DNA from 2 places in the Psychrobacter alimentarius genome. Region 2 is predicted to be linked to the other one. Evidence: riboswitches for the same ligand, from Rfam matches in the RefSeq annotation. Region 2 holds a riboswitch; the other holds the start of a gene.
The links. A riboswitch is a leader RNA that binds a small molecule or an ion and turns the genes downstream of it on or off. The one in region 2 is predicted to bind thiamine pyrophosphate.

Region 1 (16,892 bases), 570 kb from region 2:
CATCATTATATGACGCTAGCTCTATCAACCATTGACTATTACGCTTGGCAAAAACCTTTAAGGTATCCGTGCGCCAAGCACGTTGCTCAATGGTTTTCATGTCTGTCGGACGCGGTACGCCCTCCACTAGCGCAATATCAATATTTAACTGTTCAATCTCGCTGACTACTTCTTGGGTATTGGCAATATACATGTCCACATTGGCATCTGGTAGCGTCTCATAGAGCGTAGCAAGCAGCGACGGCAACACATAATTCCCAATCGTGGTACTTGTACCAATACGAATCTGGCCTGCTTGGTGCTTGTGATAATGCTCTAGCGTCAATGCTTGACCTAAGATTGCTTGCGCCTGTACATAAATGGGATGGGCATTAGGATGATGATTGAGCCTGCGACCAACACGCTCAAACAATGGCATTTGTAGCCTCGACTCCAATTCACTCAGAGCGCTACTGACCGCCGACTGTGATAAGTGTAACTCCTCACTAGCACGGCTGGTACTGCCCGTCTGATAAATACTGACAAAGACAGACAGCTGTTTGAGCGTGATTTTTGGTAATGTCTGAAGCGGTTTCTTCATTATTTCAATACTATATTAGTGGATGATACTCAGGAGCGGTGCATTATTTATTCTTCAGACGTGTAAGCAGATGGAGTCATTTCATTTTTTGAGCTGAATCAACTATAGCAAAATTAACACCATGACTGTATACGTTAACCTAAAAAACCGATAGTTTCTATCTTATTAATCTGTTTTTATTATAGATTGTCCTGTTTTATACTGACCAATCATAAGCTTATGCTTATTTTGATTATAGATGATAGGACAGTCAGTCATGCACGCTTTAGCACAAACCGTTGACCATTATTGCCCAACCAACCGCCATTTGGCAGGACTGGTGGTGGTATTGGTTGGCAGTTTGTTTTGTTTATGGCTCAATACCAGTCTCGATACTTGGACAGCAGGACGTGTGGTTGGACTGTCGTCTTTAACCTTGGCTATTTTGCTTGGTATGGTATTGGGCAATACCGTTTACCCTAGTGTATCTGATCGCTTGAGTGTGGGTGTGGCCTTCGCCAAAGGTCAGATACTGCGCCTTGCCATTATGTTTTATGGTTTTAAGCTGACTCTGACGCAAGTCTCAGGGGTGGGTATGCCTGCCATCATGATCGATGCTCTTGTATTGACATCCACCTTTCTACTCACGTATTGGCTCGGTACAAGATGGCTAAAGGTAGATAGACAGACCACATTACTGATTGGCTCGGGGGCAAGTATTTGCGGCGCAGCAGCAGTCATTGCCGCAGAACCCGTCATCAAAGCCGAAGCACATAAAGTCACTATCGCCGTGGCTACCGTCGTGGTCTTTGGTACGGTCGCTATGCTCCTCTACCCACTCTTGCATCACATAGGCTGGCTGCAACCTTGGCTCAGTACTGAGCAATACGGGATCTATACGGGCTCAACCATTCATGAAGTGGCACAAGTGGTGGTAGCAGGTAATGCTATCAGTACTGAGGTTGGCGATACGGCGGTCGTCACCAAGATGATACGGGTGATGATGCTAGCGCCTTTCTTGCTTATTTTGTCTTTTGCTTTAACCAAAAGTAAGAACGATGATACTGACCGTAATGAACGACTTTCTATCGTAAAACGCCTAAAAGAAGTTCAAGTCCCTTGGTTTGCGTTTATCTTTATCGCCATTGTCTTATTACATACATGGGTGCCAATGAGTACAGGTTTTGAGCGTAGTATGGTCATACTCGATGATGTGTTGCTCACGATGGCGATGTTTGCCCTTGGTCTGACCACCCATTTAAGCGCTATCAAGCAAGCTGGCATCAAGCCTCTTATTTTGGGTGCGACTATGTTTGTTTGGCTCATTATTGGTGGTGGGTTGATCAATGTTGCGGTCAGCTTAATGTATAGTCGATTCTAAATAAAATAGATTAACGCTGAATTGGAATAAATTTTTCTTGCTTACTGTGCCTTCGCAGACAGAGGCTGCGAAAAATTTATTCCAGCACGCTGTTTCATTTTGATATTGAACTTACTACATTAAATCACTGCGTCTGATCTATTTATCATTATCCAACATTTAAAATGCCTACGACCATCGCTATGGTTGTAGGCATTTTTGGTTCTGTGCGCTGTTAACGCTAAAGTGCAGACGAAAAAAAACGAACCCAAAGGTTCGTTTTTTAAACATCTATTTATCTACCTGTCTATAAAAGACAAATTAGATAGCAACGATGTTATGTGCTTGTGGGCCTTTTTGGCCTTGAGTTACAGTGAACTCAACTTCTTGGCCTTCAGCCAAAGTTTTGAAACCTGAACCAGTGATTTCGCTGTAATGAGCAAAAACGTCTGCGCCAGTTTCTGGAGCGATAAAACCAAAGCCTTTAGCTTCGTTGAACCACTTAACTGTACCTTTTTGAGTATCTGACATATTGATAATCCTACTTTTAAATTTATTAATGGTCTAGTGACCGATAACGCTTGCAAATAGCTACTGAACGATAAATATTAAAACGAAGGATTATAACTAATACTACGAGGTAATGATTTGGTGCAGAACTGCTCTTAAGCTTGGACGTATTATAAGGGGAACATTCTTGCATCGCAAGCCTTATCTCATATTTCGTGTAACTGACGCCCATTTATCACCGTTTTTACCTCTAATTGCAGCAATTTTAAGCGTTTGGCAAACGAAATAAATAGACTGCTACTCCACTACAAACGGCGGCTACCAGCCATGCGACCCATAGCATATCGGCAGGTAGACGATAAAACAACATACTCGTTGAGATGGTCATCATGATCGTTGCCAGCCATTTGGCATATAAAGGTACGGCATGATTGTTTTCCCAATCACGGACAAACTTACCAAAATACTTGTGATTGATGAGCCAAAAGTGAAAGCGCCTAGAGCTACGCGCCCAGCAGCCTGCTGCCAGCAATATAAAAGGAGCGGTCGGCATCACAGGTAATAGCGCACCAACAATCCCCAATACAAAAAATACCCAGCCCAATATTACAAATGTCCAACGCACCGCTGGACTTTTGGATTGATTGGTTTTTGGACGGTAGTAAAAAGCTTTTTTGTTAGCACTCATAATATTGGTGTCATTTGGCAATATACATAGTAGAAATTAAGTGGCTTTAAATTTTTAATAAAGAAGCGACCTATATAGGTCAATCAGCATGCAATATCGCTGAAAATGGTACAAGGTTATTTTTGCTTTTTTGTGTTTGTTATTTATCAATCGGATATTTTTTATTTGGCAAAAAAATATTGAGAGTTTCAGTAAAATTTTAGTAGAAGAATCATAAAAACTGGTGCATAATCGCCTTTCTAACGAACTATTGTTCTAGTCAATAGTTAATATGTTAAAGGTTGTGTTATTAGGTAACTTTCTATTTTTGTATAAGGTTAGATTCGTCAATCTTGGCATTTCATTGCTACTCCCTGTTTTTGTTTATCCTCCGTTTTCTTCTACTTTGTATCGTTACAAGGACATATATGGCCACATTGTTTAACCTATCATCCCTCAAAATGCTCACGCTACCTTTAGCAATCGCTGCTGTCACTATATTTAGTGGTTGTGCGACAACTGCTAGTCCAGAAGCACGCTTAACATATGACAAAACGCAGCAAAATCTAAAGTCTCAATCCGTTAGTGTCATCAGCGATGGTTGTCTAATTAGAGTAGAAATGGGTAAAAATGATGTCTTGTATGAACAATCCAACCTTACCTCACTTGCCATGATGGCAACTGTAGAAGAAGCGTTGAGTGAAAGATCTTTGAAAGTGTCTCGCACTACAGCACCGTTTGTGTGTGGTGCGCTCTCCAAAGAAGCGTTAGCAAAGATGGATATATTAGCTAATGCCAATGCAAAAGACGAACTCAATACGGCTTATCCATTACTGAGCTCTACGAACAACCTCAGTCAGGCAACCAATCAAAAATATCTGACATTGCTAGAAGCTTTTGCCCAAGATAAAAGAAAAGAAATCGATAAAGCAAAAGGCAATAGCGTCAATTTGGGTTTGGATAAAACCACATTAGAGACGCTCAAAGAAATCGAAGGCACCGATAAAGTGTTCGTATCCATGGTTACGGGCAGCAAACCATCATTTGGCTACTCTATGGCAATGGGTGTTACTACAGCAGTCGCGACTGGCGGCACTGGCTTTGCAACACCGCAGCAAGGGCAGTTTCATCACCTTTACTTGGTCGATCTGACGACCAATACCGTTGACTGGGCTAAATCGACTGCTTTTAATGGTCAAGTGTTCAAAATGCCTGTAAACGAGCGGTTGGCTTATAAAGGTATGCTTACCCCTTTATATGCTGAATAATTATTTTCAATTGACTGACTCTTTTTAAGATAAAAACCGTTCATAGTCTTGGCTATGAACAGTTTTTATTTATTGCTAACCTGTCAATGCTCTCATTTTTTATCAATGCTAGCTCGCATTCTTATTTTAATCATTTATTGTCAACTCACTGACTTACTCAAAGTCTTGCATTACCTCTCTTAAGTCATCTATGATGATAAAGCACTAATCCATCTTGTCGGGGTGCAATGATTTGACGCTGTAAACACAGCCGACGTCATCGCTGAGATAGACCCGTGAACCTGAAGCAGTTAGCACTGACGTAGGAAACAAGCGTGACACGTTTTAATAAATCTCCAAATGATGCGGTTATGTGATTATGCATCTGATTTTGAGATTTTACCTTTCTTGTTTTACCTAAACAGTATCAGTCTGATTGTTTCCCACCTAAAAAGGAAACAACGATGCAGCCAACCACCTCCCTTACCCTGACCCTCGAATGGTTCTTAAACCCTGATCACTTGCCCTTTATCGCTGGTGTGACCACGGGCGCGTACGAGCAAGCAGGGCTTGATATAAACATTATCGAACCAAATGACCATTATGATGGCTTTGCTGAATTGCAGAATCAAACAATCGATTTGCACGTCAATGAGCCTATCCATCTGTTTGAACATTACGCGCCTAATCTTCGTGCGCTGGGCTGCTTCTTTGAGACTGATGGCGGTATATTGATGCAGCAGTCCAGCATGGATAAGCTAAAAAACAATCAGCCGATTCGCATTTGTACCCCTGCTGCTGAGGAAAAAACCAATCGTATTGGCTTTGAGATATTAGCCCGCTATGCCAAGAAAAACGGCTTTAGCATCAGCCGTGATAATGTCACCTTTGTGCAAAAAGACTTTTATCATATAAAGAATTTACAACAAGACCCAAGCCTTGATGGTGCATGGTTGTGCTTTTATAACTTTGAAGGTGTTGAAGCGACTTCTGAGAGTATGGATTTTACATTTATCGATCAGCACCTCTCACCCTATCCTAACTTTTCAGCGTTAGAAATCCTCACAACTACTGAGATTTATAGCGCGAAAAAAGACGCGATAGACACCTTTATCCAAGTGACCAACCAGATGACTGAGCTGTGTAAAAACGATCCAGATGCTGCTCACCGTATTTATTATGACTACAGTAAAACCGAGGCCGATGCCTTGATGGATGCCATTATCGATAATACGCTGGGCAGATTGATCACGCCCATCAATCCCGATGCAGCTAAGTGGCAAGAACTTCGCGAGATGCTGGCAGAGATTGATATTGTGACCTTGACCGATGAGCAGTATCAGTCGCTGTGGGCGTTGTAGACATTTTATAAGTTAAGATATTTTGAACCATAAAAAACCGCCATAGTGTTTGCTGTGGCGGTTTTTTATGGTTAATAGAATGACAAGGTTATTACTGCACGATCCCAAGCTGCTTAGCTTCTTTTAGCCAGCTTGGGAACTCTTCTAGCATGTTTTCATACAAGGCTTCTTCGCTAATGTCATTTAAATCGTCGAGTTCAAAAAAGTCGCAATTATCAATTACGCGCCCTGTCATGTCGTCTAGTTTTTTCAGGATGCCATAACCGCGACCACCCAGTCCGACAAACTGCCAAAACATTGGCAGGTTTGCCGCTTCCGTCATGACTCTGGTGATGCCCCGATTGTCACTCACCCCGCCATCACTGATAAATAAAATATAAACGGGCACATCTAGGCCGTCCTTTTGATAAAACTCAGTCACGGCTTTCATGACTTCTGCTTCATTGTTGATGCGCGGGCCAAGTGCCCATTTACGCCAGCCACCATGAGCGTTGTCAATAAACCCTTCGTAGTTGCTCAACCCAATCTCACCCAAATATTGTGGGTCACGGGCAAACGCCCAGCAGTCTAGCGCTTGATCATCATCAAAGCTGACAGCCAATGGCAACAAGCGGTTGACTACCTCTTGTACACGACCTTGTTTATATTGTCTGTTCATTGAACCTGAGGCATCGAGCACAAGCGCCACTTTTGCGGTTAATTGCTGCAACTGGCGTTTTTCAAGCGAGATGGTGGCTTTTTTGGCAAGGTTAACCAGCTTGGGCGCTTTCTCTAGCATCACCTTTTCTAAAGGAACTTTTGAGGTATTAATTTTGGCTGGGGCAATGGTTTGTGCAGGCACAGTATCACTGTGATCTTCCGCTACATCACCGCCAAAGTGCTGCACGATTGCAGCAAGTCCACCATTAAACCCTTGCGCGACATTCGCTAAGCGCCAAACACCGCCCTTACGATAAATCTGCATCAGCATACTGGCTTGCTGCTGAGCAAAGTCGGCTACTTGATATTCTGCCTGCGCTTTTTGCGATTGCTGCCAAATACCAATATCTAGCGATTGAATTTGGTTGAGCGGAGTATCGGCTGATAATACAAAAAACAAGCTGTCTATATTCGCACCCAGTTTGGATAAATTAACTTCAAACTCGGCTTGAATGCCTTTATTCGCCGTTGGCTGCGACTCGTAATGGGTGAGCTTGATTTGCCCACAAGGTGAGGTTGGTTGATTATAAAACACCATGTAATCATCGTTGATCAGTTTGCCCGCTGCGTCTAAGGCAAAGCAGCTGATGTCCATCTCTATCGGACTTTGGCGCGTAAACTTGAGCGTGATGGGTGCGGTATCGTCAATAGCAAGGTTGTTTAAAGGTGTGCGTTGTCCGACGGTGAGATGGTTCATAGTATTCCTTACTCTAGAGTATTATTCTTTTAATAATAATATAGCGTAGTTGTAGACATAAAAATACCGCCATAGTACTTGCAGTGGTGGTTTCTTATTTTATTAATGATTAGAAATATTAATCCCAATCATGACTCGAAATACTGACGGATCTTAGTAATCCAATCAGGTATTTCATAACTATCATCTATAATATCTATATACCTTTTTGAAAACTCATACTTCACTCCTTCTTGTTTGAAGAAGTTGAGTAGTTTATCAGTCTCGCTAGTTTTAAGGTCTAACGCGGACCGTGAACATACTTCTTTCACATCTTCCATACTATGACTATCTAAAAATCCTAAATGTTCTGGATAATCATCTCTAAAAGTTACTAGTGTTTCAACAAACGCCTTTCCATTTAATACATCTTCTATAGTTGTTGATGGCGAAACATGACTAGAATTAATATTAACTAAATCGGTGATATAGTTACTCCCGCTAACTATCCTATTACATAAGAGATTACTCTCATTCGTAACTTCGTACTGGACTAGCTGACTGTCAGTATCAGATAATAGATATATTTTTCCTACCATTTCTCTCTTAAAGTCGTCATATGAAGCAAATAGATACTTATAAAGCCTTTTAATCTCACCTGCACCACCCACTGGTACGATACGTAGCTTATTATTAACAACTAAATCTTTAAAATACTCAGATAAATATATCTTCTCCGAACTGCCCTCACATATCAGCCAATTATATGGTTCCTCTGATGTTGTACTAGAAATTACTGACTGCACAAAGTCATTTAAACTTTTGAGTCTTACATCAAATGGCATAACTTTTCTAGAACCTTTGCTAATATGCTTAACTTGTTCTCGATAGTTTGCCAAATTAACTTGATCGAACTGGTGCGTCTCCGCACTTCTATTTATGAAAGTTGCACTACCACTTTCGACTGTAGGCAAAAAACCATACCAATGTGTTGAAAAAATCACCTGCATACACTCTCTGCTCATTTCATATAGTGTACTAAACTGATCGTAGCACGCAGATATGTGTAATGAAGACTCTGGCTCATCAATACCTATAATTAAGTTATCTCCACTAGCTCTATGGTTTATCAATAGCTTATAGGCTATATTAATTATAGCTTTTTGCTTTTCTCCTGAGCTTAAAGAATTAATATCTAACCAGTTAACACCTTTTTCTTTGTGTAGCTTTCTTATGCTGAAGAATGCTTGAATAATTAAATTATTCACATCTGATCTTCTTAGGTTTTGCTGTCTATCAGTAATTGTTCGATAGGAATAACCATCTAACTCTTGTGATATCTCATCCAAAAAGTCATTTAGGCTTTTATTAATATCTGTTATCTGCTTTTTAGTAACTCTTTGAGATAATATCTTTTCTAATGACTCTCCCATTAAAACTTGGACTTCCGTCGTCTCAAGTCTTGTAAATGACTCTGGATCAATTTCACGTGGAATGTAAATGTAATCAAACTTATCCTTAATAAAGCTCCATAATTTCATAAAAGTTTCTAACTCTTCATCAAGCTTATTCTTAGATGGTATATGAGGAGGAAGCACAATATCGGCTTTATGAAGTTTCTCATTATAGAAATCTTCAACTAACTTCCTATTATTGAAGAAACTTAAACTTACGCCACCTTTGTAATCAAGTCCGATAGGTAGAAAATAACAGTCGTTCAAATTATTATTAGTATTTTTAACTATAGATTGTAAATGATTATAAAAGTCTATTTGAGGTTGTGAAGTTAGATTATCAGTTGATATATTACGGACAGTATTATCAAGCGACCTAGCTACTTCCTGATACTCATCAGGTATATCAGTTTTCTTTAGAAGGAATATGGGTACGATTTCTGGATTAGTCGAGTTTAATCCACTCTTTTTAGTTGCTGTATTGAAGTTCCAGGACTTATCGTTAAAACAGGCATCGAGTGCTTCAAGTATAGAGCTTTTACCAATACCGTTATTACCTACCAAACCGCAGAACTGATCACTGTCAGTTAATGGTATATAGTTTCTCCCTTGGTAAGTTTTATAATATCTTAAAACTATGCCAATAATCATAAACTGTCCTTATACATAGATTTGTAAAACCAATACAGCTCTCTAATAACCTTGCCTCTGTGATATCAAAAATAAATATAGTATCACAAAATTTTTTAGATAATAGCACACAAATATTCAGTTGTATGATGAAACCGAATATTAGCTAGAGAACTAACCAGTAGACAATAAAAAACGCCATCACAATTGTGACAGCGCTATTTATTACTACAACCATTACTATGCCAATTACAACGCTTTCAACTGCTCCATCTGCGCCGTCATCGCGGTCAACTGCCCTTCTAACTCAACTAATAAACTCACCCCAACAACCACACCACCGCCACCCACGTAAACAGCAACATCCCAATATTGGCGTGAAAAAACGTTGGAATCACACTGTCTTTAATATGGTCATGCTGTCCATCAGCATTTAGACCAGCAGTAGCGCCAAGCGTGATCGTAGACGCTGGCGAACCCGCATCGCCTAACGCCGCCGCTGCACCAAGCATGGCAAGAGCCGCGAGTGGAGAGAACCCAAGCGCAAACGCAAGTGGGATATAAATAGGCGCTAAGATGGGGACAGACGCAAACGAATCGCCAAACCCAATAGTAATAAACAAGCCAACGACCAGCATCACCGCTGCACCAAACAGTTTATTGTCACCAAAGAATTGCGTCGCTGATGCCACGAGTGGGTCGATGTCGCCAGTGGCGGTCAGCAGTGCGCCAAAGCTCGATGCAATGGTAATGATGACGGCGATTTCTGCCATTAAGCGCACGCCTTGCGTAAACACATCGTCTTGCGCTTGCCAGCGATAAATACCTGAAAACCCAAGAATCATAAAACCGATCATCGCGCCAATAAACAGCGAATCAAAATAAATTTGGAACAATAACACCGTGACCACTGCCAGCGCTGTAAATAGCAGCGGCTGTAAACCAATCTCGATTTTTTCGTCAGTAGCGATCATATCAGTATTTTCTGTTTCTGCTTTCGTCACTTTTATATAATCACGCGGTTTACGATACGTGATGAATACCGCAAACAGCATACCAGCGAGTAGCCCCATTACTGGGAAGAACATCGCTTTGGGCGCCATGCTGGCAGTCGCTGCATACCCAGACGCTGCGCCAACGCTATTAAAATTCTCTAATAAGATTTCATTCAGATAAATTGCGCCAAACCCAAACGGCAGCAGCAGATAAGACGCGCTAATACCACAAGCCAGAATACAAGCAACGGCACGGCGATCGAGTCGTAAGCGGTTCATGAGACCAAGCAGCGGCGGTATCAGCACAGGGATAAAGGCAATGTGTACGGGTATTAAGTTTTGTGAGAGCAATGAGGCCACAATAAATAGGGCAAACAGCATCCATTTGACCTGCTGTCGTACATGAGCACCTTCACGATTAAGACTACTCGCCATCTTTTGTGCGACCCAATCCAGGATGCCACTTCTCGCCAGCGCCACGGCAAACGCGCCAACCATGATGTATGTCATCCCGACTTGTGCGCCGCTCAGCAAGTTATCATTTAACACCTGTAAGATGTCTGGCATTGTCATTCTTGCATGCAAACCGCCAAGCAAAGCCGCCGATACTAAGGAGACGGCCACAGGGATTTTGATCAGACAAAACACCACCATCAACGTAATAGCCAGCACCACAGCATTGACTGGAATCGCAAACAGCCACAACGCGCCATAGATAGCAGCCAAGCCGATTAGGACAGGCAATGCGCGGTTAAGAAAAAAAGTATCCTGACGATAAGCAGATAACATGACATTCCTTAAAATGTTATTTCAAATAGAGGGGCTTAATTTAGCGAGCTTAAAAATTTAAGAAGTTATGAGCGATAGATATATTGCCATACAGACAATAAAAAACGCCATCACAATTGTGACAGCGCTTTTTATTACTACAGATATTTACGTTTTATTTACAACGCTTTCAACTGCTCCATCTGCGCCGTCATTGCAGTCAACTGCCCTTCTAGCTCAGCCAGTTTTGCTTTCTCAGCATCGACGACTTCGACTGGCGCTTTACTCACAAAGCCTTCATTACCAAGCTTACGAGCGATACCTTCAGCTTGACCTTTCAACTTATCATATGACTTGCCCAAGCGAGCCAGCTCAGCCGTTGGATCGATGAGCCCTTTCATCGGCACGAGCACACGTAGCTGACCGACCATACTTGATGACGATAATGGCACGTCATCGCCTTCTTTGACGATCTCTAGGCTCTCGACTTTGGCAAGCGCTTTGAACTGGTTTTTGATACGCGATAGGCGCGCTTCTTCTTCACTAGAGACGTTTTGTAGCAGTACTGGCAGACGTACGGCATTACCAAGCTTCATCTCACCGCGGATATTACGGACGCTCGCGATCAGCTCTTGTAGCCACGCCATATCCGCCTCAGTTTGTTCACTGATTTGGCTGTCATCGGTCTGTGGATAGCTCGCGATCACGATGCTGTCGGTGTTTTTACGACCGAGTAGCGGCGCGATGGTTTGCCAGATTTGCTCAGTCAGATACGGCATGATTGGATGCGTGAAGCGTAGCGCGGTCTCTAGCACATGCAGCAGCACATAGCGGATTTGCGCTTTGCGCGCATCCGACACCGAGTCATCATTGAGACTGGCTTTAGCAAGCTCCACGTACCAATCACAGTACTCGTTCCAGATGAACTCATAGATATCTTGGCTGACCATATCGAGACGATACTGAGCGAAATGCTGATGAATGTCTTTGATGCTAGAGTTCAGACGACTCATGATCCACTTCTCTGGTAATTCCCATACGTCAGGGTTTGCCGCTTGGTCGATAGGCTTGGCATTGCTGTCACCATCCACACAGTTCATGAGGACAAAACGGCTGGCGTTCCAGATTTTATTACAGAAGTTGCGATAGCCTTCAACGCGTTTGAGATCAAAGTTGATATCGCGACCGGTACTGGCAAGCGAGGTAAAGGTAAAGCGCAGTGCATCGGTACCATACGCTGGGATGCCTTCTGGGAACTCTTTACGCGTTTGCTTCTCAATCTTGGCCGCGTCTTTTGGATTCATCATGTTGCTGGTGCGCTTTTCGACCAGCGCTTCTAGCTCGATACCGTCGATCAAGTCAATCGGATCTAAGACGTTACCTTTTGATTTTGACATTTTTTGACCATTACCATCACGCACCAGACCATGGACATAGACAGTCTTGAACGGTACTTGCGGCGTGCCATCTTCGTTTTTCACAAAGTGCATGGTCATCATGATCATGCGCGCAACCCAAAAGAAGATAATGTCAAAACCTGTCACGAGCACGCTGGTTGGGTGAAAGGTTTTCATCACGCGTGGATCGGCGTTGACATCTGCCCAGTCAAGCGTACTGAACGTCCATAGACCTGAGCTGAACCACGTATCAAGTACGTCATCATCTTGACGCAGTTTTACATCGTCGCTTAGGTTGTATTTAGTGCGCACTTCCGCTTCATCACGGGCGACATAGATTTCACCTGTCGCATCGTCATACCATGCGGGGATACGATGACCCCACCACAGCTGACGGCTGATGCACCAGTCTTGTAGATCGGTCATCCACGCCATATACATGTTTTTGTACTGCGCAGGGACGAACTCAATGCTGCCGTCTTCTACTGCATCAATCGCAGGCTTAGCAAGCTCTTTGACCGCGACGTACCACTGATCGGTCAACCACGGCTCAACGATCGTACCGCCACGCTCAGCACGTGGGGCTTTTAGCGCATAGTCCTCTACCTCTTCTAGCCAGCCCTGCTCGCCTGCTTGCTCTACAAGGAACTTACGAGCGGCAAAACGCTCAAGTCCTGCGTACTCGCTCGGCGTGGTCTCTAGCTCTGGCTCACGTGTCTGCAAGTCAGGATAGACTTCCATCGCTCGCAAGATATTGGCGCGCTCATCAAGGATGTTAATCAGCGGCAAGTTATGACGACGACCCAATTCATAATCGTTGAAATCATGTGCTGGGGTGATTTTGACACAGCCCGTACCAAAGTCTTTTTCGACGTAATCATCAGCGACGATAGGCACGACACGACCCGTGATTGGCAAGGTAATAGTTTTGCCGACCAAATGTGCATAACGCTCATCGCTCGGATTGACTGCGACCGCCGTATCACCAAGCAAAGTCTCAGGACGTGTGGTGGCGACGACCAGATAGTTTTTACCATCTTGAGTCATCAAGTCTTTGTCAGTGAAATGATAGCGGAAATGCCACAAGCTGCCTTTTTCATCATGGTTTTCTACTTCTAAATCAGACAGTGCCGTTTGGAACTTAGGGTCCCAGTTCACTAGGCGCTTACCGCGATAAATAAGACCATCGTCAAACAGGCGTACGAACACTTCTTTTACTGCATTGGACAGACCATCATCCATGGTAAAACGCTCACGCGACCAGTCAACCGAGCTACCCAAACGGCGAATTTGGCTGGTGATGTTACCGCCCGACTCTTCTTTCCATTCCCATACTTTATCGATGAAGTCTTCACGCGTCATATCACGGCGTTTGATACCTTGCGCCTCCAAACGACGCTCAACAACCATTTGAGTCGCGATACCAGCATGATCCGTACCTGGTTGCCACAACGTATTATCACCATCCATGCGATGATAACGGGTCAGCGCATCCATGATTGCATTGTTAAAGCCATGACCCATATGCAATGAGCCGGTGACGTTCGGTGGTGGCAGCGCAATAGAAAACGACTCGTCTTTATCAAAGCTTGGTTTAAAATAACCGCTTTCTTCCCAACCTTGATACATGCCTGCTTCCACCTCACTGGGATTGTAGGCGTTTTCTAGTTGATTCAGAGCTGCTTGGATAGATTGGGTCAGATTGGTTTTCGCGTTGCTATTAGTACTGGTATCGGTATCGGGATTGCTCATAGTAAAAAGGTCTTTTATTGATAATGGATGTGGTCAGACAATGGATGTAAAAAATAGATAATATAATGAATACCGTGATTTTAACGCAGATAGGCAGATTTTGTTAGATGCTAAGGCAATTTATCGGAGCTTAACAGCGGCATTCAACAATTAACAACCTTAATCAACTGAACGCTCACCATAATCAATCATTGCATGCGTTAAAATATAACGCTGCTATAAGGTAGAGCAACGCTATAGAATATAGCCATGTCTTTTTATTAACATCAATCTGGATAACAGCGAGCCAACCGTGTCCCAAGATACCGAGTATAACAATAACGCTCATGCCAATAAGGTCAACGGTGCGCCTATCATTGATGGTGCCACTCATCCTGCGTACGAGGCAAAAGATGAACCAGAGGATGAGGGCGACCATACTGCTTTGGATGATGAGCTTGAAGCGACTGAGCAGTTAGAAGATGAAGATTTTTCTGAAGACATCAGCAAGGAGGACAAAGAAACCATCAAAAAAGTCGCCAATGACGACAACGCCAGTCAAGCAAAAAGCCATGCCAGTATCTTGGTTGAGCAGTCCATGGACGCCCGAAAAACCTTTGAGCGTTCGCTTGGCTCATTATTCACCAGTGCTTTTACCGCTGGGCTTGAGATTGGCATCAGCTTCTTTATGATTTTATCCGCTTTTGCCCTTCTCAATGAAATGCTGCCAAGTCATTATGCGCTCGTCCTCGCTTCCCTACTTTATCCCATTGGTTTTATCATTGTGGTCATTGGTCAGTCATTGTTATTTACCGAACAAACCTCGCTTTTGAGCCTGCCTGTATTGAATGGTTTTGAACCTGTAAGCAAACTATTGCGCCTTTGGGGCATTGTAATCGCAGGCAACGTGGTCGGTGGCTGTTTGTTTGCAGCCTTAATGATTGGTTTGGGCTTGAATATGCATCTGTTTAGCGCAAGTAGTATCGATACTTATGCCGAGCATATTTTGGGATTTAGGTGGTGGGTCATATTTGGCAGCGCCATCTTGGCAGGATGGATGATGGGGGTCACAGCGTGGCTTGTGACCTCAGCGCGCGATACCCTTAGCCGGATTGTGTTAGTCACTATTATCACAGGCAGTATTGGATTTTTGGGTTTGCATCACAGTATCGTTGGTAATATCGAGGTATTCTCTGCTTTACTATATGGCAATACGGTCAGCTTGTGGCGCTATTTGGAATTTTTGGCGGTGGTATTGGTAGGCAATACGGTCGGTGGCGTGGTGTTTGTCGCGGTACTCAAAAACCGTACGTTCTTGTTTGATATCGAAAAAGTAAAAGAGCAAACCGCTGATGACAGAGCCAATGATAGCCGACATATAAATATCCGTCGGCCTTAGTGCTTGGCAAATCATATTGAATGATAAACGCGCATAATGAGAGTCACAGCAATCAATGCACTGGTTACCCATAAGCAATTTAACAACCTTAAACTGCTTATGGGAGTTGATTCCTCATCCATCAACGTAATGCGCTTTGCTTTATGACCTCTATCTAAGCTCTAGATGCCGCCAAAATACCGCTCTTTACTTCCGACTTCTTAAGCTTATGATACTTTGCACTAAAGATTCTGACCAAAATCCCAGCGGTCAAAAACATGATCAAGGTATAAATGGCAGGCATCAGCGACATTTTATAATTGGCCAATAGTGTCAGCGCCATAAAGATTGACAAGGTGCTGTTTTGTAAACCAACCTCTAATGTCACTGACGCTCTTTGTGCCAAATTCAGTCCGAACCATTTACTCGTGTAATAACCAAGCGCCATGGTAGACAAGTTCAATAATAAAGACACTGGCCCCGTGGCAAAAAACGCTTCAACGATAATGTCTCTTTGTACATAGCTCAAAAACGCCACCAAAAACGCCAAAAATGTCACGCCAAATCTAGACACATATCGCTGTGAGCTATCCGCGACCCTAGGCGCAAAGCGTTTGATCAGCATGCCCACACTGATGGGTAATATCGTCAGCAATACCAAAGTCAATACTGTCTTTAACACAGGCAATTGAAACTCGCTGCCCGCCCCCATAAAGTGAATCAATGAAAAGCTTAGAACGACAGGAATACTAAACACAGTAATGATGCTGGCAATCGCCGTCATCGTCACGGATAGTGCCACATCCCCTTTGGCAAGATAAGTAAATAAGTTTGAAGTTGTGCCGCCTGGGCAGAGTACCAGTAGCATGACGCCAACCGCATACTCAGGCTCAAGTGGCATGATGTTTGCCAAGGCAAAGCCAATGACTGGCAGCAATATCAGCTGATTGGTCAAGCCGATACCGACGGCTTTTGGGTATTTTAAGACGCGTTTAAAATCATTGGTGACGAGGGTCAACCCCATGCCCATCATGATCAAAAACAAGCAAATAGGAATGACAACGGAATTTACTAGCGTGACTATCTCAAGACTTTCCATAACTACATCCATGTAGGTAAGACCCTTCTTTGGGTCAGTTTATGACAATGCCGTGATGCTCAATCAGCCAATCCTGCTGATTATTTGGGTAAAAGCCACCATCGGCATCAGTGTTTTCTTGTGATGCTCTTTGTCTGACAGTGTTTTTTGTACCGTACTATTTTGCACACTACTTACTAACACGCCCTATCATGATGATAGAACGAGAAAATTCAGTATATCGTGCTAAAAGTCTCTGTATTTACTTTATCTAACGACTCATCAGTCAAATAAGAAATAGTATCTTTGGGAAGGATAGTTTTAGGAGGAAATAAAAACATGCGGGTAAAAAGTAGCAGATACGGTCGATTTACTTTAAAAA
Region 2 (16,892 bases):
GACACAGTGCCTACTTGACGCGCTGCCATTCGATCATTGGCAGCTTGGACGGCTTTTTCGACTTTGGTGTAGTCGGAATGACGCACATCTTGACCGCTGATATAGTTGATGACGAGCTCAGCCACGTTTTGTGCATGATCGCCGATTCGTTCAAGCGCGCGCAAGACCCACATGATATTAATCACTTTTGATACATGACGCGAATCTTCCATGATGTAGGTCATCAAGGCACGAATGGCTGATTGATACTCATCATTGACCACGTCATCATTGCGCATGACTTCAAACGCTTGCTCAGCATTTGACTGACCAAAAGCTTCTAACGCATTGTGCAGCATAAGGCGAACTTGGTTGCTAAGATGCTGAACCTCAGCATAACCATAAGAGGACTTACCTTGTGCGGCGATCTTTTTGGCCATTTGAGCAATCTTGACAGCTTCATCCCCGATGCGCTCTAAATCAACCACCCCTTTACTGATAGACATCACTAAACGTAAGTCACTGGCAGCGGGCTGGCGTTTGGCAACCAATAGCAAAATATGCTCATCCAAATCTACTTCCATACGATTGATGTCGAAATCCATATCAATGACTTCTTGTGCCAGTGTCTCATCTTTATCAATCAGCGCATGGATGGCTTTGGCAACTTGGTTGGCCGCGCTATCACCCATGTATAAAAACAGACGGATGGCTTCATCGAGATCTTGGTCGAAACTTTTTGAGATATGCTTTTCACTTTGCATCAGAAGAATTCCCTAAAATCTATACTTTTAATAGCGAAGGTGCTTTTGAGCCGAACCCATCAGCTCATAAAACATGCCGAACACCCCTGCCTGCTCAAACCTTGTCCTTAACCATAACGACCCGTAATATAGTCTTCCGTCGCTTTTTGATTGGGTTTGGTAAATATCTGATCGGTCTCACCCATCTCAATCATATCGCCCAAATACATATAAACCGTATAGTCCGATACCCGTGCGGCTTGTTGCATGTTATGGGTCACGATAGCAATGGTATAGTCGTTTTTTAAGTCTTCGATCAAATCCTCAATAGCGCCCGTCGAAATAGGATCTAGCGCTGATGTAGGCTCATCAAGTAACAATACTTCAGGTTTGGTGGCGACGCTGCGAGCGATACATAGACGCTGCTGCTGACCACCTGATAATGACAATCCAGATGCCTTTAGCTTGTCTTTTACTTCCGGCCACAATGCCGATTTTCTGAGTGCCCACTCCACACGATTATCCAGCTCCGCTTTGCTCAATTTTTCATACAGGCGCACGCCAAAGGCAACATTGTCATAGATCGACATCGGGAATGGCGTTGGTTTTTGAAACACCATGCCAACTTGAGCGCGCAGCAAGTTCACGTCGATGTCTTTGTCTAAGATGTTTTTGCCATCGAGATTAATATTGCCTTCTGCACGCATCCCTGGGTACAGATCATACATGCGGTTAAAGGTACGTAATAGCGTCGATTTGCCACACCCTGAAGGACCGATAAAGGCCGTCACTTTTTTATCTGGAATGTCGATATTGATATTTTTTAGGGCTTTAAAATCACCATAATAAAAATTTAAGTCACGAATCTGCAGTTTGGCAGGTGGCATATTCTTAGGAATGTCATGAAGCGTTTGCTTGGTCAGACTGGCGATATCTGGTTGCTCTTTTTGTCCGCTAGTAGACTTGGTTCTATTCAACAGGTTGCCGGTTGTCTTAGTGTCTGTTGCCTCATTGAAGCGATCAGCCGTCTTATTTTTGCGAACTTTGCTTATGACGTCATTCATAGTCTTATCCAACCTAGCTCAATTAAAATTCATATAAGTTCAAGTAATGCTTACTATCTATTGTCAGTAAGCTGTGGTCAGGTTTTATTTTACCTGACCTCTAGCGCCGATGAATCTGGCTGTCACGTTCAATACCAAGACCGAGGCGGTGATGAGAAGTGCCGCCGCCCATGCCAACGTATGCCAGTTTTCGTAAGGACTCATCGCAAACTGATAAATGGTGTTGGGTAAGTTAGCCAGTGGTTGGCTCATATCGGTACTGAAATATTGATTGTTCAGCGCAGTAAATAGCAAAGGAGCCGTTTCACCTGTAATTCTCGCAAAAGCTAGTAACACACCTGTAGTGAGACCCGCTTTGGCGGCTTTGATGGTTACTTGCGTCACCATTTTCCACTTGGGTGTTCCAAGTGCATAAGCGGCTTCACGAATGCTATTGGGCACCAAGTTGAGCATGTTTTCGGTGGTACGTACAACCACCGGAATGACAATCAGCGCCAATGCCAACGCACCTGCCCAACCAGAGAAATTTTGACCTTTTACCATCAGTGCATAAATAAACAGACCAATCACAATAGAGGGCGCCGACAATAAGATATCATTTAAAAAACGTGTCACTTTGCCAAGCATACTCCCTTGAGAGAACTCAGACAAATAAATACCCGTCATCAGCCCAATCGGAGCGCCAATTAACAACCCTGAAAACGCCAACATGACTGAACCAACAATGGCATTGCGTAAACCACCAACACTCATTGGCGGCGGTGTATCGGCGGTAAATACTGGTAGTTGTATAAGACCCTGAAAGCCTTCAATAAAAAGCGTGAACAAAATCCAAAACAGCCAAAACAAACCAAAAACCATCGCCGACATGGCAAAGCCCAAACCAATCTTATTGGCCCAGCGACGCTTGTTATAGAGACTTCGGTTATAACGACCTTCAAAGCCTGTATTCGCTGGTAGGGGCGCATTGATTGTATTGTTAGAAAGCATAAAGTTTGTGTCCCGTTTTTTTGTCAATACCAATAACCATCAAAACTTCTCAAGACAACCAGATATCTATCTACCGATTGCCCGCTTTGCTGTCCATGCGCATCAGCATCAGCTTTGCAAGGGACAAGACGATGAAAGTAATGACAAATAGGATTAAGCCTAAATGGAGTAACGAAGCCAAATGCAGCTCACTCGACGCTTCAGCGAATTCATTGGCCAAGGCAGAAGTGATCGTGACGCCAGAGGTGAATAAGCTTGGGCTGATATTAAAGGCATTACCAATCAAGAAAGTCACCGCCATGGTTTCGCCCAATGCACGGCCTAATCCCAAAATAACACCGCCCACAACGCCCGCTTTGGTATAAGGCAAGATAATCTTAAACATGACTTCCCATGTCGTGGCACCCATGCCATAAGCCGACTCTTTTAATAAGTCTGGTACCACCGAAAAAACATCGCGCATGGTGGCCGCAATAAAAGGAATGATCATGATGGCAAGCACCAAGGACGCGGTAAATAAACCAAGCCCCATTGGCGCACCAGTGAATAGCTTGCCAATGATAGGCAAAGGACCCACATGCTCGATAAACCATGGCTGAATGTGGTCGCCAAAAAATGGTGCAAACACGAATAATCCCCACATACCATAAATGATAGAAGGAATACCGGCTAAAAGCTCAATCGCGATACCCAAAGGCTTTTTTAAGAACTTCGGGCACATCTCAGTCAAAAAGATAGCGATACCAAAGCTGACTGGTACAGCAATCATAATCGCCACAAATGACGTCACCAACGTGCCGTAAATAGGCGCCAATGCACCGTATTCATTGGCAACCGTATCCCAGTTATTGCTGGTATAAAAACCAAGTCCAAACGCTTGAATGCTGGGCCATGCTCCAATAATTAAGGAGACTAAAATACCGCCTAAAGAGAGGAGTACCAGTATGGCAAAAGCCTTGGTTGCATTGACAAACAGCGTATCGTAACGTTTTTGTTTGGCCAATTGGGACCTTAAGTCATTCATAAGTGTCTCAGCGTTGTATAGGATCAAGTCAAAATGTTAGAAAGGTTACGCAGGTTTTATGACAGTAAACTTAAAAAGTAGGATGAACTATCTATAGAGACAACCCACCAGCATCGTCCTTAAATTCACTGTGATAAAACCTCTCAAACCGCTACCGGAGAATAGTGGTTTGAGAGGGCGTTTAGAGATGTATGAAACAGTCTCTAAAGTAGGTCAATTACTGAGCAGGCTTATAAACAGGCTGTCCATCACTACCTTTCACCTCATTCCATTTTTCTTTGAATAATGCGACGGCAGTATCAGAGAAAGGAACGTAATCTAACGCCATGGCATCATCATCGCCTTGGGTATATGCCCAATCAAAGAAGTTCAACACACCAGCCACTTGCTGAGGATTCTCTGGTTGCTTGTGTACCAAGATGAATGTCGCAGCAGCGATTGGCCATGCTTGAGCAGTCTCAGAGTTGGTGATGACTTTATAAAAGCCTTCTTGTTTTGACCAATCGATGTCACCTGCCGCTGCAAAAGTCTCTGCAGAAGGCTGTACAAAGTTACCGGCGGCATTTTTAAGAGCCGTATGTGACATGTTGTTTTGCTTAGCGTAAGCATACTCAACGTAGCCGATAGAGTTTTTCATACGATTAACGTAGCTTGAAACGCCTTCGTTACCTTTACCACCAGCACCTGTCGCAGAGGTTGGCCATTTAACCGTTTTATCAACACCAACGGTATTGTTCCAATCCGGTGACACTTTGGCGAGATAATCTGTGAAGTTAAAAGTCGTACCTGACCCGTCTGAACGGAAAACAGTAGTAATGGCTGCATCAGGTAGGGTCAAATCTGGGTTCATGGCTACAATAGCTGGGTCATTCCATTTACTGATTTTGCCTAGATAAATATCAGCCAATGTCTGACCATCCAATTTTAGCGCGCCTGGCTCAACACCATCGATATTGACAATTGGTACAACGCCGCCAATAACGGTTGGGAACTGGATAAGACCAGATTCTTCAAGCTCTTCAGGCGTCATCGGCGCATCAGAGGCACCAAAATCGACTGTTTTTGACTGAATTTGTTTGATACCACCAGAAGAACCGATTGATTGGTAGTTGACCTGACCACCAGTATCAGCATTGTAGTCAGCAGACCATTTGGCATAGATAGGCTGCGGGAAAGAAGCACCTGCGCCAGTGATGTTCATGGCAATGTTTTCAGCAGACTTGAACCCTGAAGTAGCAGCAGATGCTGTGCTGGTGGTTGCATTGCCAGTTGTTTCAGTCGTTGCGGCAGCGCTACTGCTAGTATCAGCAGCCGGCTCTGTCGTATCGGTCGATTTGTTACACGCCGTAAGTACTAAGGTACAGCTGACGGCCACTGCTAATAACGAATAACGCATGTAAGACTCCTAAAGTTTGACAACGATACAAAAAAACATTGTTTGTGACATGCGAGCTATAGTGACAAGTTTTTATGACAGTTTAATGACAATGACTTTAATCTTTTAGTTTCGCCCATAACAGCGCATTGTTCCCTTCTACCTGCCTTTATAAGCTCAGTACATAAGGCAATCGTTTCTCGAGCCCAAGGTTTTCTCCAAATACCATTAGCCGTTAGAACAGAATTTTGCTAGTATGAAGTTGATTTACAACACTGACAGACTCGGGGTGCGGTGTCATATTGGCCTGTTTTATTAAACTTGCTTTACTAAAACAATTGCCTTTATACATTCGCTGAGAGATCACCCGCCGAACCTGATGCGGTTAGTACCGACGCAGGGAAGTCTTAAGCCTATGTTCTATATGTACAAAGGGCGCGCAGAAATGCCTTTTTATTATTGCCAATGTTTAACAGCGGTTTTTTGCCGATGTATGGTGCTAATAATTTGTGTCCATCAAACTTTTAGTGACTCACTACGTCTCATTTCGGGCGCACGTTTGCTTTTTGATTGTATTTGTTCGTATCACATGGCTTTACCCCGCAGCTACTGGCGGTGTTGATTTTATTCAAAAACCAACACGCTAGGACAGCACATGAAACCTTCAAATATTCAGACAACGACAAACACTCAAAACCCTCAAGTCCATACTCCAAATAGTGACGCGCTTGTTAAGCCGACAACTATAGATGAGACCAGCAGTAAATCCGATAAAAAATCTGAGGCGCTAAAAACCCCTGCTCACCGCACGGCAAGTGATGCGCGTTTTGAAGAAGACGCCCGTGACCTTCATCGCATTCTCCCCGCCTCTCGTAAAGTCTATATCGAAGGCTCGCGTCCTGATATTCAAGTACCGATGCGCGAAATTTCTCTTGATCCAACCCCTATTCAAGGCACGGATGAGGCGAATTGGGAAAAAAACCCACCATTTTATGTCTATGACACCTCCGGCGTTTATACCGACCCCAATGTCGATATTGACCTCACCCGTGGCTTGCCAAAACTGCGCGAACACTGGATTGCAGAGCGCGGCGATACCGAACAGCTCAGCAGTTTATCCAGCTCATACGGACAAGCGCGCGCACGTGATATTAGTACCGCCAACTTAAGATTTGCTCATATTGATAAGCCGCGCCGTGCCAAAACAGGCAACGGCTTGTCAGGCAATGTCACGCAAATGTATTACGCGCGCCGCGGCGTCATCACCCCTGAGATGGAATACATCGCCATTCGCGAAACGCAGAAGCAACATGAGCTGACGGATACACGCCAACATGATGGGGAAAATTTTGGGGCCAATACACCCAAAATCATCACACCTGAATTCGTGCGCAGTGAAGTGGCCGCTGGTCGCGCTATTATCCCAAATAACATCAATCACCCTGAGTCCGAGCCGATGATTATCGGGCGCAATTTTTTGGTAAAAATCAATGCCAATATTGGCAACTCAGCGCTTGGTTCCTCAATCGACGAAGAAGTATCAAAGATGACATGGGCGACGCGTTGGGGCGCAGATACCATCATGGATTTATCAACGGGCAATCATATTCATGAAACGCGCGAATGGCTGATTCGTAACTCGCCTGTACCCATCGGTACGGTACCAATCTATCAAGCGTTAGAGAAAGTCGATGGGGTGGCAGAAGATTTGACGTGGGAGATTTTTCGAGACACCTTGATCGAACAAGCTGAGCAAGGGGTGGATTACTTCACCATTCACGCGGGCGTCCTACTTCGCTACGTTCCACTGACCGCCAAGCGCTTGACGGGTATTGTGTCACGTGGCGGTTCTATCATGGCACAGTGGTGCTTGGCTCATCATAAAGAGAGCTTTTTATACACGCATTTTGAAGACATTTGCGAGATTATGAAACAGTATGATGTGGCGTTTAGTTTGGGCGATGGTTTGCGCCCTGGCTGCTTGCAAGATGCCAACGATGAGGCACAGTTCGGCGAGCTACGTACCCTTGGTGAATTGACCAAAGTCGCATGGAAGCATGACGTACAAGTGATGATCGAAGGGCCTGGGCACGTAGCGATGAACCGTATCAAAGAAAATATGGACTTACAGCTTGAGCTGTGTGCGGACGCGCCTTTTTACACCTTAGGACCTTTGACGACTGATATTGCTCCCGGTTATGATCATATCACCAGCGCGATTGGGGCGGCGATGATTGGCTGGTTTGGCACAGCGATGCTTTGTTATGTCACGCCAAAAGAGCACTTGGGTTTGCCCAATAAAAAGGACGTCAAAGACGGCATCATCACGTATAAGATTGCTGCCCATGCCGCTGACCTTGCCAAAGGCCATCCGGGTGCGCAAGCGCGTGACAACGCCTTGTCAAAAGCCCGCTTCGAGTTCCGCTGGGACGATCAGTTCAACCTCGCACTCGATCCAGATACGGCGCGAGAGTTCCACGATGAAACCTTGCCAAAAGACGCTCATAAATCTGCGCACTTTTGCTCAATGTGTGGACCGAAATTTTGTTCGATGAAAATCACACAAAATGTGCGTGAGTATGCAGCAGGATTGAATACAAAGGCCACTGACAAAAAAGTAGCTAACGAAAAAGTCACGCCGCAATCAGGAGATTTGACCGATGCCGATCATCTGATTAAAGAAGTAGATACGGAACTTGTTGGGCAAGTTGGCGAAGCCAGCGTTGAGGAAGTCCGCCAAGGTATGGCGGAGATGACAGCAAAATACAATAAGGAAGGACGTCAGCTATATAAAGAGGTTTAACAGACGCTAGTATAAAAATATTAAAAAAGCTCGAACCTAGTTGTTAGGTTCGAGCTTTTTTAATGAGTAATGCAATATTTATCTTATATATGGAATCTAACATATAAACATTTGTGTAAAAATAGATAGACAAAACCATTACTTGGAGTAAGATACGGGTAACTTTACAAGCAATTGTTATGTCCTCATCATCTACTAATAAGGTCCATTTATGAATCATGTCTATCGTGTTGTTTTTAATCATTCTCTAGGTGTTTATCAATGCGTGTCTGAACTTGCCAAATCTCGTGGTAAGTCTTCTGGTAAGTCTCAAGTAGCGAGCAAGCTTTTATTAACTCCATTGGCGGTAGCGATGCTTTGCGCTTCTGGCTCAGCACTGGCTGATGTGACTTATGATGATGGCGCAACAACAGCTTTGCCGAGTAGTTTTGCTGTGGATGAAGTCGTAACAGTCAGCAATGGCTCTAAAGTCACTGGTAGTGAGATGGTATTTGGGTTTGCAGACGCCGCTGCTCTAAATATCAATACTGCTGGTAGCGTGGTCTCAAATGATCTCATTAGTCTGGCAGTAAGACCTGATAGCGTTAGTGTCGTTACCATTGACGGCGCTGGTAGCTCACTGAACGCCGAATTCCTTACTATCTCTGAAGAGGGTCAGGCTGAGCTGACCGCACAAAACGGTGCTAATATTACGATAAATGATTTAACCGTTTTGGGATTAGAAGTAGGTAGCGTCGCTAATATGACTTTGACGGATAAAAATACCGTATTCAACGGTAAGTCCATCTTAGTAGGCGATAAGGGCGAAGGTACTCTGACAATAAAAAATGGCGCAGCTGGCAAGTTTCAGTCTGAGGTAGGTGCTGGCATCGCTAGCGACTCTAAAGGTCAGATTACTATCACAGGTGCAGGTTCCAGCTTAAGCACTGATAGAATTATAGTCGGTGATACAGGCGAAGGCACTTTAGTGGTCAACGACTCGGCCAAACTAACAGCCACTAGTGATATTGGTGTTGGTATTGGCGTTGGTAGTAACGGTACTGCTACTGTCGATGGCAGCGGCACTACGGCTACAGCAGCGCGAATTGTTTCTGGCGGTAGAGGGACAGGTTTGTTGATCATCAGTAATGGTGCCAAAGTAACTAGTACAATAGCTGCAGGTACAGGCCTTGTCCGAGACAGTGATGGGACTATCGACGTCAAAGGTACAGACTCTGTATTAATAGCACCAGAGATTACTATCGCTCAAAGCGGTAACGGTACTTTAAAAATTCAAGATGGTGCCAAGGTAACTATAGATAATTCAAGTATCATAGGAGATGAGTTCTCAGGTGAAGGCTTGATTGAAGTAACGGGCAATAACAGTACACTTATTAGCGAAAATATCATCATAGGTAATAATGGTCAAGGCAGTCTTAGCGTCGCTCAAGGTGCCAAAGCGTCGGCTAATGATATTGTGCGTTTAGGTCAAGGTATAGGCAACAACAAAAATCGCGTCAGTATCAGTGATGCGGGCTCTACCATGGATAGTAAAGAACTACAAGTTGGCTTTAATAATAACGGACAGTTAGATATTGCCAAAGGTGGCAAGGTAACTGCTGACTTAACAGTCATTGGCCTACAAGGTATGGGTCGAGGTATTGTCAATATCACTGATGCTGACTCAGCGCTAACTACCGATAACCTTTCAATAGGTGGCAGTGGTAGCGGTACTTTAACTCTTGACAATAATGGTAGAGTGGAAGTTGCTGAATCTACTCATTTAGGTGAAGATATTAGTGCAGCAGGGTCATTGGATATCAGCAGTAATAGTACCTTTGCTACCAAAGATTTAGTAGTCGGTAATAATGGCTCAGCCACTGTCAATCTAAATAGTAAGGGTGTATTGTCAACTGAGTCACTCGTGCGCGCTACTAGTGCCACTTCAAATTCCGTAGTTAATTTTGATGGTGGTACTTTGCGCTTGACAGCCGATCAAGATGCTCTATTTAATGGCTTTGGCGGTTTTGGTGAAAGTAGCATTAACGTCAAAGCAGGCGGTGCTAATATAGACACGCAAGGCTTTAATACGAAGGTAGTTAATAGTGCTGTTATCACTGGTGCAGGTGACTTTGCCAAAGAAGGCACTGGCTTACTAGCTATGGCGACAACTGCCAAACAATGGACAGGCGCTACTAATATCAATCAGGGAACACTACGTCTTGATGGCAACTATACCATGAGAGATGGCGAAATCTTGGGAATTGGATTAAACACGCTTGATGATTACGGTCAGTTGATTGTTCAAGGAAGAGCCAATATCAGTCAAGGTCAGTTAGAAGTCAATGCCTCAGAAGCAGTTGCTAACTTGTCCGGCAATAATGAATGGAAGGATATTGTAAAAGCCACGACTCGCGTAGGTGAGTTTACACAAGTAAGCGATAATAGCCCATTAGTAAACTTCTATGCAGACTATAGTGATCCTAATGCCGTTCATCTAAAAATGGGAGCACCTACTCCACCAGTAGTCACGCCTGAACCGCCAGTAGTCACGCCTGAACCGCCAGTAGTCACGCCTGAGCCGCCAGTAGTCACACCTGAACCACCAGTAGTCACACCTGAACCACCAGTAGTCACACCTGAACCGCCAGTAGTCACACCTGAGCCGCCAGTAGTCACACCTGAACCACCAGTAGTCACACCTGAACCACCAGTAGTCACGCCTGAACCGCCAGTAGTCACACCTGAGCCGCCAGTAGTTACGCCTGAGCCGCCAGTTACTGATACTACCTTTGTAGAGTCAGTCAATACTCAATCACAACGTAATGATGTCGGTATTGCTTACGCGCTAGACCGAGCCATTCAAGATCAAATTGTAAATGGCGATAATGATCTGGCTAAAGCACTTATTAGTTCAACCACCAATTTTAATCAAAATCAGTTGGCAGTCGCTGCCAACCAACTGCAACCATTATTCATGGGTGCAGCCAATCATATCATTACAGATACTAATTATGCGGCAAGTGAGGCTGTTACTGAGCATCGCGCTACTACAACCGAGCGAAATGTTTGGGCGAAACTGATCGGTAATACAGGCAGTCATGACGCCGAAAACGGAGTGACAGGCTATGAAGCAGATAGCTATGGCGCTATTGTTGGTTTAGATACACCAATAAATAGCGACCTTAATTTAGGCTTAGCAGTGTCTTATATTGACACTGATGCCGATACTGATGGTAGCCGTCTGGATCATAAACTGATTGCCAAAAATTGGCAGGTCTTAGGCTACGGTAATTATGGAGCGAGTGATGCCACAGATGTGAATTTCCATATTGGCGCTGGTAGAAGCTCAGTTAAAGGCGAGCGTCATTTGTCCATCCTGACTAATGCTGTTGCTCGTTCTGACTACGATGTCGATACCTTACGAGCGGGATTGGGTGTCGATCATCGCATTGGTAGTGAACAGCGTCATGTAACACCATTTGCAAAAGTAAATTATGCGCAAGCGAAGAGCGATAGCTATCGTGAAACAGGCGCTGGCGTTTATAACTTAAACGTTGATGAAAACAGATATGAGTCCATGCGCTGGACGGCAGGTCTAAAAATGTCACAGTATCTTACGCCGCAGTTTGCTATTACAGGACAGTTAGCAGCCGCTATCGAAAATGGTGATCAGCACTCAGACATCACTGCGAACTTCGTTGGTATGCCAAATGATAGTTTTACAACGATTGGACAAGAAGTTGGACGTGAGATTGGTATCGTAGGTATTGGCATCAGCTACATGCCTACGCTTAAAACCACCTTATCTGCCGGCTATCGCAGTGAGTGGCGCGAGAATTATGATGACCAAGGTGCTAGTATCGCGCTTCAAACCACCTTTTAAAGCTTAATATATTTTTAGCATAAAAAAGCCCGAACCTAATTACTAGGTTCGGGCTTTTTCACAAATTAGCTTGAAGAAATGAGATTACTACTTACCTAAACCTTCGATGCCTCATAAATCTCTTGGATTGAAGTATCAATCGTATTAGCAAAGGCTTCATCGCTTTGCTGTTTGCTCAATCCTTCAGTGAAAGCACGTGAGAAGCTGGCAATCATACCGGGGTTTTGCTTGAGCTTGGCGCACGCCTCGCTACGACTATAACCACCAGATAATGCGACCACTTTGAGTACTTTGGGATGATCAATCAACTCTTGATAAAATCCTGCTTCTTCAGGCAGCGTCAGTTTGAGCATCACTTGATGATCGTCATTCAAACGCTCTAGATTATGCAAAATACTGGTTTTAAGTATCAGCTCACTCTCATGTTTTTTGTCACTGTTGATGTCCACTTCTGGCTCAACAATCGGCATCAAGCCTTTTGAGATAATTTGCTTTGCTACATCGAATTGTTGCTGTACGACCAGCTCGATACCATCAACGCTTGGCTCATAAATAACAGAACGCATTTTGGTGCCAAATACTGGATAATTTTTGGCCTTGTCCAACAATTGGTCTAACTCTGGCATAGGACGCATGACTTGCACCCCATTCATTTGCTCAGCCAAACCTTTATCTACTTTCAGAAATGGGACGATATTTTTGTCTTCCCAAAGATAGTTGGCAGTCGATTTGCCATTGACCTCACGCTCCATCGTATCTTCAAATAAAATCGCACCAAGCACACGCTCATTGTCAAAAGCATCACAGGTTATGATACGCGCGCGCATCTCATGCACCAAATCAAACATCGCTTCGTCACTGTCATAAGCATCGCCATTGACACCATAGTTTTCTAGTGCCTTTGGGGTGCTGCCGCCACTTTGATCGAGTGCTGCAATAAAACCTGAACCGTTTTTGATACGTTGTAATTGTTTTTCGTATTCCATTGAGAGTGCATCCTATTTTTATCTATTGAAGTCAAAGGTCACAAATGATTGGCTTATTATTAGTGCTATAAGCCTCACTATTTTTAGCTAACCTTAGCATAGGACACTCTGCCTGCCTATATACGATACGTTAACGCTTTTATAAAACTGGATTCTGTTTTTAGGCCAAAAACAAAACACCCACACAACAAACCGCAAGCAATAGACCGACGATGTTAACGCGATTAAGCGTTTCATTAAATACACCAACACCGATCAGGGTAGCGACCGCAATGACGCCAACGTTCATACCCGTAAAGACGATACTTGGTGACTCGGACAATACTTGATGGGCGCGAACATAGGCATAAATATTTCCCATGTTAAGCGCTCCTAAGAGTAGCCCCGCTGCAAGCGCTTCCCCTTGCCAGCGTACGCGAGTGAACAGTAGATAAATAAACAATAGCAGTCCTGCCAAACCAAAACTGACAAACAGCGTGAGTGGAAAAGCCGTTCCATGCTTGGCAACTTGCTTGAATAAAATATCGACGATCCCATAGCCGAGCCATACGCCCAACAGCCAGAGTGGCGTATTTTTGGCTACTTTATTGATGCTGCCAGACTGTGGGCGATATACCAAAGCGCCGAGTGCTAAGAACCCCAAGGCCAATCCGAAAACACGTGTACCCGTCAATACTTCACCAAATAATAAAAAAGCGGCCACAATCGGAATGATCAAAGATAAACGCTGCGCGGCATCGGTTGCCACCATGCCGACGGCTTCAATGGCACGTCCAAGTAAGATGAACACAGTCGGCAGTATGATACCAAGTGCAATAATGACGCCCCATGCATTGCCAAGTGTATTGATTGCGCCAAGGTCTGGTTTTAATAAAAACCAAGTCAACAAAAAGGCCACTGGATAACCAGCAACAATGGTTTGACGAATGTCTATCTGTTTTTGCCGTAATATTTTTAGCAACACTGACACAGCGACACTACAGAGTACCGCCATCGTTAAATACATCATTTACTTCTACCTTTTAAAGCCGCCATTTTCGTATGATGACTATTTATATATTGAGTCATTTATATCGTGATTTAGAAATGAGATCGATACATCGACAGCCATATGCTGCTGGTATAAATTTTATGAGCCTAGAATAAAGATTCTCAGGTGTTTTAAACCTATGGAAGGTAACAAAGTATTTCTATTACAGCAATGCATTTATACATGAATTGATGAATGGTAAAGACAGTATAAAGGGTGCAAATTACAATTCGCCTGCAGGTCTAATTATGAAATTTGTTAAAATAGCCCATATCCCTAATAACAACAGTAACGATTCAAAATAACGAGTGATATCGTTGATTTTGGCGTACTGCTATTGATGCTTTATGACTGCCTATGAATGCTCTATTTCGATTTTTTGAAAACCGCCTACCTGCCTTTCCTGAAACGCCTATGCCACTGCCCTCACCTCGTGACGGCATGCTTAAATTTTTGTGGGCGTGTACCAATGGTCTACGCGGCTGGCTTTTGCTATTTATGGTCTTGTCAGCAGGAATCGGTATCTATGAGGCCATGCTGTTTGCTTGGATTGGTAACATCGTTGATTGGCTGGGTGTCTATACCCCGCAAAACCTATGGGCAGAAAAAGGCGATATGCTACTCTTGATGCTTGCCGTCATGATAGTGAGCCCCATCTGGATTACCTTGTCATCATTGGTGCACTTCCAGACCTTGCAAGGGGTGTTTCCCATGCAGATGCGCTGGCGCTTTCATCAACGCATGCTCGGGCAATCGATGCAGTTTTATCAAGATGAATTTTCAGGACGCGTGTCAGCCAAGGTGATGCAAACGGCTTTGGCTGTACGTGATACCGTTATGACGGTCACCGACATGTTCATGTATGTTGCCGTCTACTTTATCACCTCAGGTGTTATTCTCTTTAATCTAGACAGCCTACTGCTGATTCCTTTTATCGTCTGGTTTGTCTTGGTCGCTTTGTGCATCTGGTATTTTATTCCTAAGTTAAAGCTCACTGCCATCGTACAAGCCGATGCCCGTGCGCTGATGACTGGGCGTATCACGGATGCTTATGCCAATATCATGACGGTTAAGCTGTTTAGTCATTCGCGCCGTGAGTTGAGCTATGCCAAAAACGCCATGGGTCAGTTTTTGGGTACTGTACACGCACAAATGCGCTGGGTCAGCTATTTAGAAGTATCAACCCATATGATTAGTGTGATTTTGGTCAGTGGCACTGCAGGTATTGGTATTTATTTATGGCAACAAGGTGCCGTCGGTGTGGGTGCTATCGCAGCCGCGACAGCAATGGCACTACGCCTAAACGGTTTGACACGCTGGATTATGTGGCAAACTGCCAGCCTATTTGAGAGCATCGGTACGGTACAAGATGGCATGCGCACATTATCTGCGCCACAAACCATCGTCGATAAACCAAATGCACCGACGGTCAAAGTCACCGAGGGCCGTATCGTATTCGATCATGTTGATTTCAGTTATGAGCATGATGATAACAGTGATATAGAAGGTGAGCATATAGACGAAGTCAATGCCTCCGCGACCAAGACGACCAAACTTCTTGATAACTTTTATCTAGATATCAAACCGGGCGAAAAGATTGGCTTAGTTGGACGTTCAGGCGCAGGTAAATCTACGTTGGTTAATCTGTTACTGCGCTTCTTTGATGTTGATAAAGGCAAAATCTTAATCGATGGACAGGCTATCGATGACGTCACTCAAGAGTCATTGCGTCAACAGATCGGCATGGTCACTCAAGACACTTCACTACTCCATCGTACGGTGCGTGAAAACATCGCTTATGGTCGTCCTGATGCAACTGACGAAGAGATCATAACAGCTGCCAAGCAAGCGCAAGCATGGGACTTTATCAAAGACTTATATGACGATAAAGGCAACACGGGGCTGAATACGCAAGTGGGCGAGCGCGGTGTCAAACTCTCTGGCGGTCAGCGTCAGCGTATCGCTATCTCACGGGTCATGCTCAAAAATGCGCCCATTTTATTGTTGGATGAGGCGACAAGTGCGCTTGATTCTGAGATTGAGTTTGCCATTACTGAGAGTCTAAACGACATCATGACTGGCAAGACAGTGATTGCGATCGCGCATCGTCTCTCAACCATTGCAGCACTAGATCGACTGGTGGTGATGGACAAAGGTCAGATTATCGAGCAAGGTAGTCACGATGAGCTATTGGCGTTGCAAGGTGTGTATGCGCGCTTGTGGCATCGTCAAAGCGGCGGTTTCTTAGGCGAAGACAGCTAATCGCTATAATTTAAAAACTGTCACTAAAAATCTGACACAAGGACGTGTCGACTCTTATTTTAGACTCGCTATTTAATATGCACTCAACTTAGTAGTCACTTAGTTTAGTCATTGCTCAAAAACGTAGCATTTATTTAAAAACCAAGCACCTCTTACTGCCTGTCATTACTTTCCAGCTTCTCAATTTCTCATTAATCATTATCCCTACGATGAATAGGCATAACCATGACCGACCTCTTCGCGCCAGCGCCCACAGACAATCTATTGCCCTATGACGGCCAAGTCAATGACTTGGGTATTGTCATTGACGATTCTCGTACGCTGTATGACACCTTATTAGCAGGGCTGCCTTGGCAGTCTGATATCGTGACGCTGTTTGGCAAAACCCATGTGACGACTCGTCAGATTGTTTGGATGGGTGCAGAAGATGTGATGTATCATTATTCAGGACACGAACGACAAGCCATTCCATGGTCAGATTCAGTGTTCCACGTGAAACAACGTATTGAACAACTATTAAGTAACATAGGAATTACGGCAGATTTTAACTCATGCCTACTCAATTATTATCCGTCAGGTACTGACGGTATGGGCTATCATGCTGACGACGAAAAAGAATTGGGTGATCAGCCAATCATTGCCTCACTGTCGTTAGGAGCCACGCGCAAATTTGTCTTTAAGCATAAAAAAACTCAAGACAAAGTAACGCTTGGTCTTGAGTCCGGTCAGCTCATCGTCATGCATGGTGATACCCAAACATTTTGGAAGCAC

Region 1: another riboswitch for thiamine pyrophosphate. It lies ahead of A3K91_RS11930 (ABC transporter substrate-binding protein); the one in region 2 lies ahead of thiC (phosphomethylpyrimidine synthase ThiC).

The regions. Positions count from the first base shown of each region.
Region 1 is NZ_CP014945.1:2,877,699-2,894,590, forward strand. Features, by position in the region: gene A3K91_RS11905 (LysR substrate-binding domain-containing protein) at 1-580, opposite strand, end outside; gene A3K91_RS11910 (YeiH family protein) at 837-1,940, shown strand; gene A3K91_RS11915 (cold-shock protein) at 2,241-2,450, opposite strand; gene A3K91_RS11920 (YbaN family protein) at 2,695-3,117, opposite strand; gene A3K91_RS11925 (hypothetical protein) at 3,525-4,364, shown strand; TPP riboswitch at 4,573-4,689, shown strand; gene A3K91_RS11930 (ABC transporter substrate-binding protein) at 4,808-5,704, shown strand; gene A3K91_RS11935 (VWA domain-containing protein) at 5,796-7,100, opposite strand; gene A3K91_RS11940 (AAA family ATPase) at 7,229-9,184, opposite strand; gene A3K91_RS11945 (Na+/H+ antiporter NhaC family protein) at 9,484-10,947, opposite strand; gene A3K91_RS11950 (valine--tRNA ligase) at 11,106-14,075, opposite strand; gene A3K91_RS11955 (formate/nitrite transporter family protein) at 14,368-15,453, shown strand; gene A3K91_RS11960 (bile acid:sodium symporter family protein) at 15,608-16,531, opposite strand.
Region 2 is NZ_CP014945.1:114,138-131,029, reverse strand. Features, by position in the region: gene phoU (phosphate signaling complex protein PhoU) at 1-743, opposite strand, end outside; gene pstB (phosphate ABC transporter ATP-binding protein PstB) at 851-1,786, opposite strand; gene pstA (phosphate ABC transporter permease PstA) at 1,871-2,776, opposite strand; gene pstC (phosphate ABC transporter permease subunit PstC) at 2,847-3,800, opposite strand; gene pstS (phosphate ABC transporter substrate-binding protein PstS) at 4,018-5,196, opposite strand; TPP riboswitch at 5,451-5,595, shown strand; gene thiC (phosphomethylpyrimidine synthase ThiC) at 5,831-7,978, shown strand; gene A3K91_RS00520 (autotransporter domain-containing protein) at 8,190-11,843, shown strand; gene A3K91_RS00515 (fructose bisphosphate aldolase) at 11,939-12,829, opposite strand; gene A3K91_RS00510 (DMT family transporter) at 12,990-13,838, opposite strand; gene A3K91_RS00505 (ABC transporter ATP-binding protein) at 14,217-16,121, shown strand; gene A3K91_RS00500 (alpha-ketoglutarate-dependent dioxygenase AlkB family protein) at 16,347-16,892, shown strand, end outside.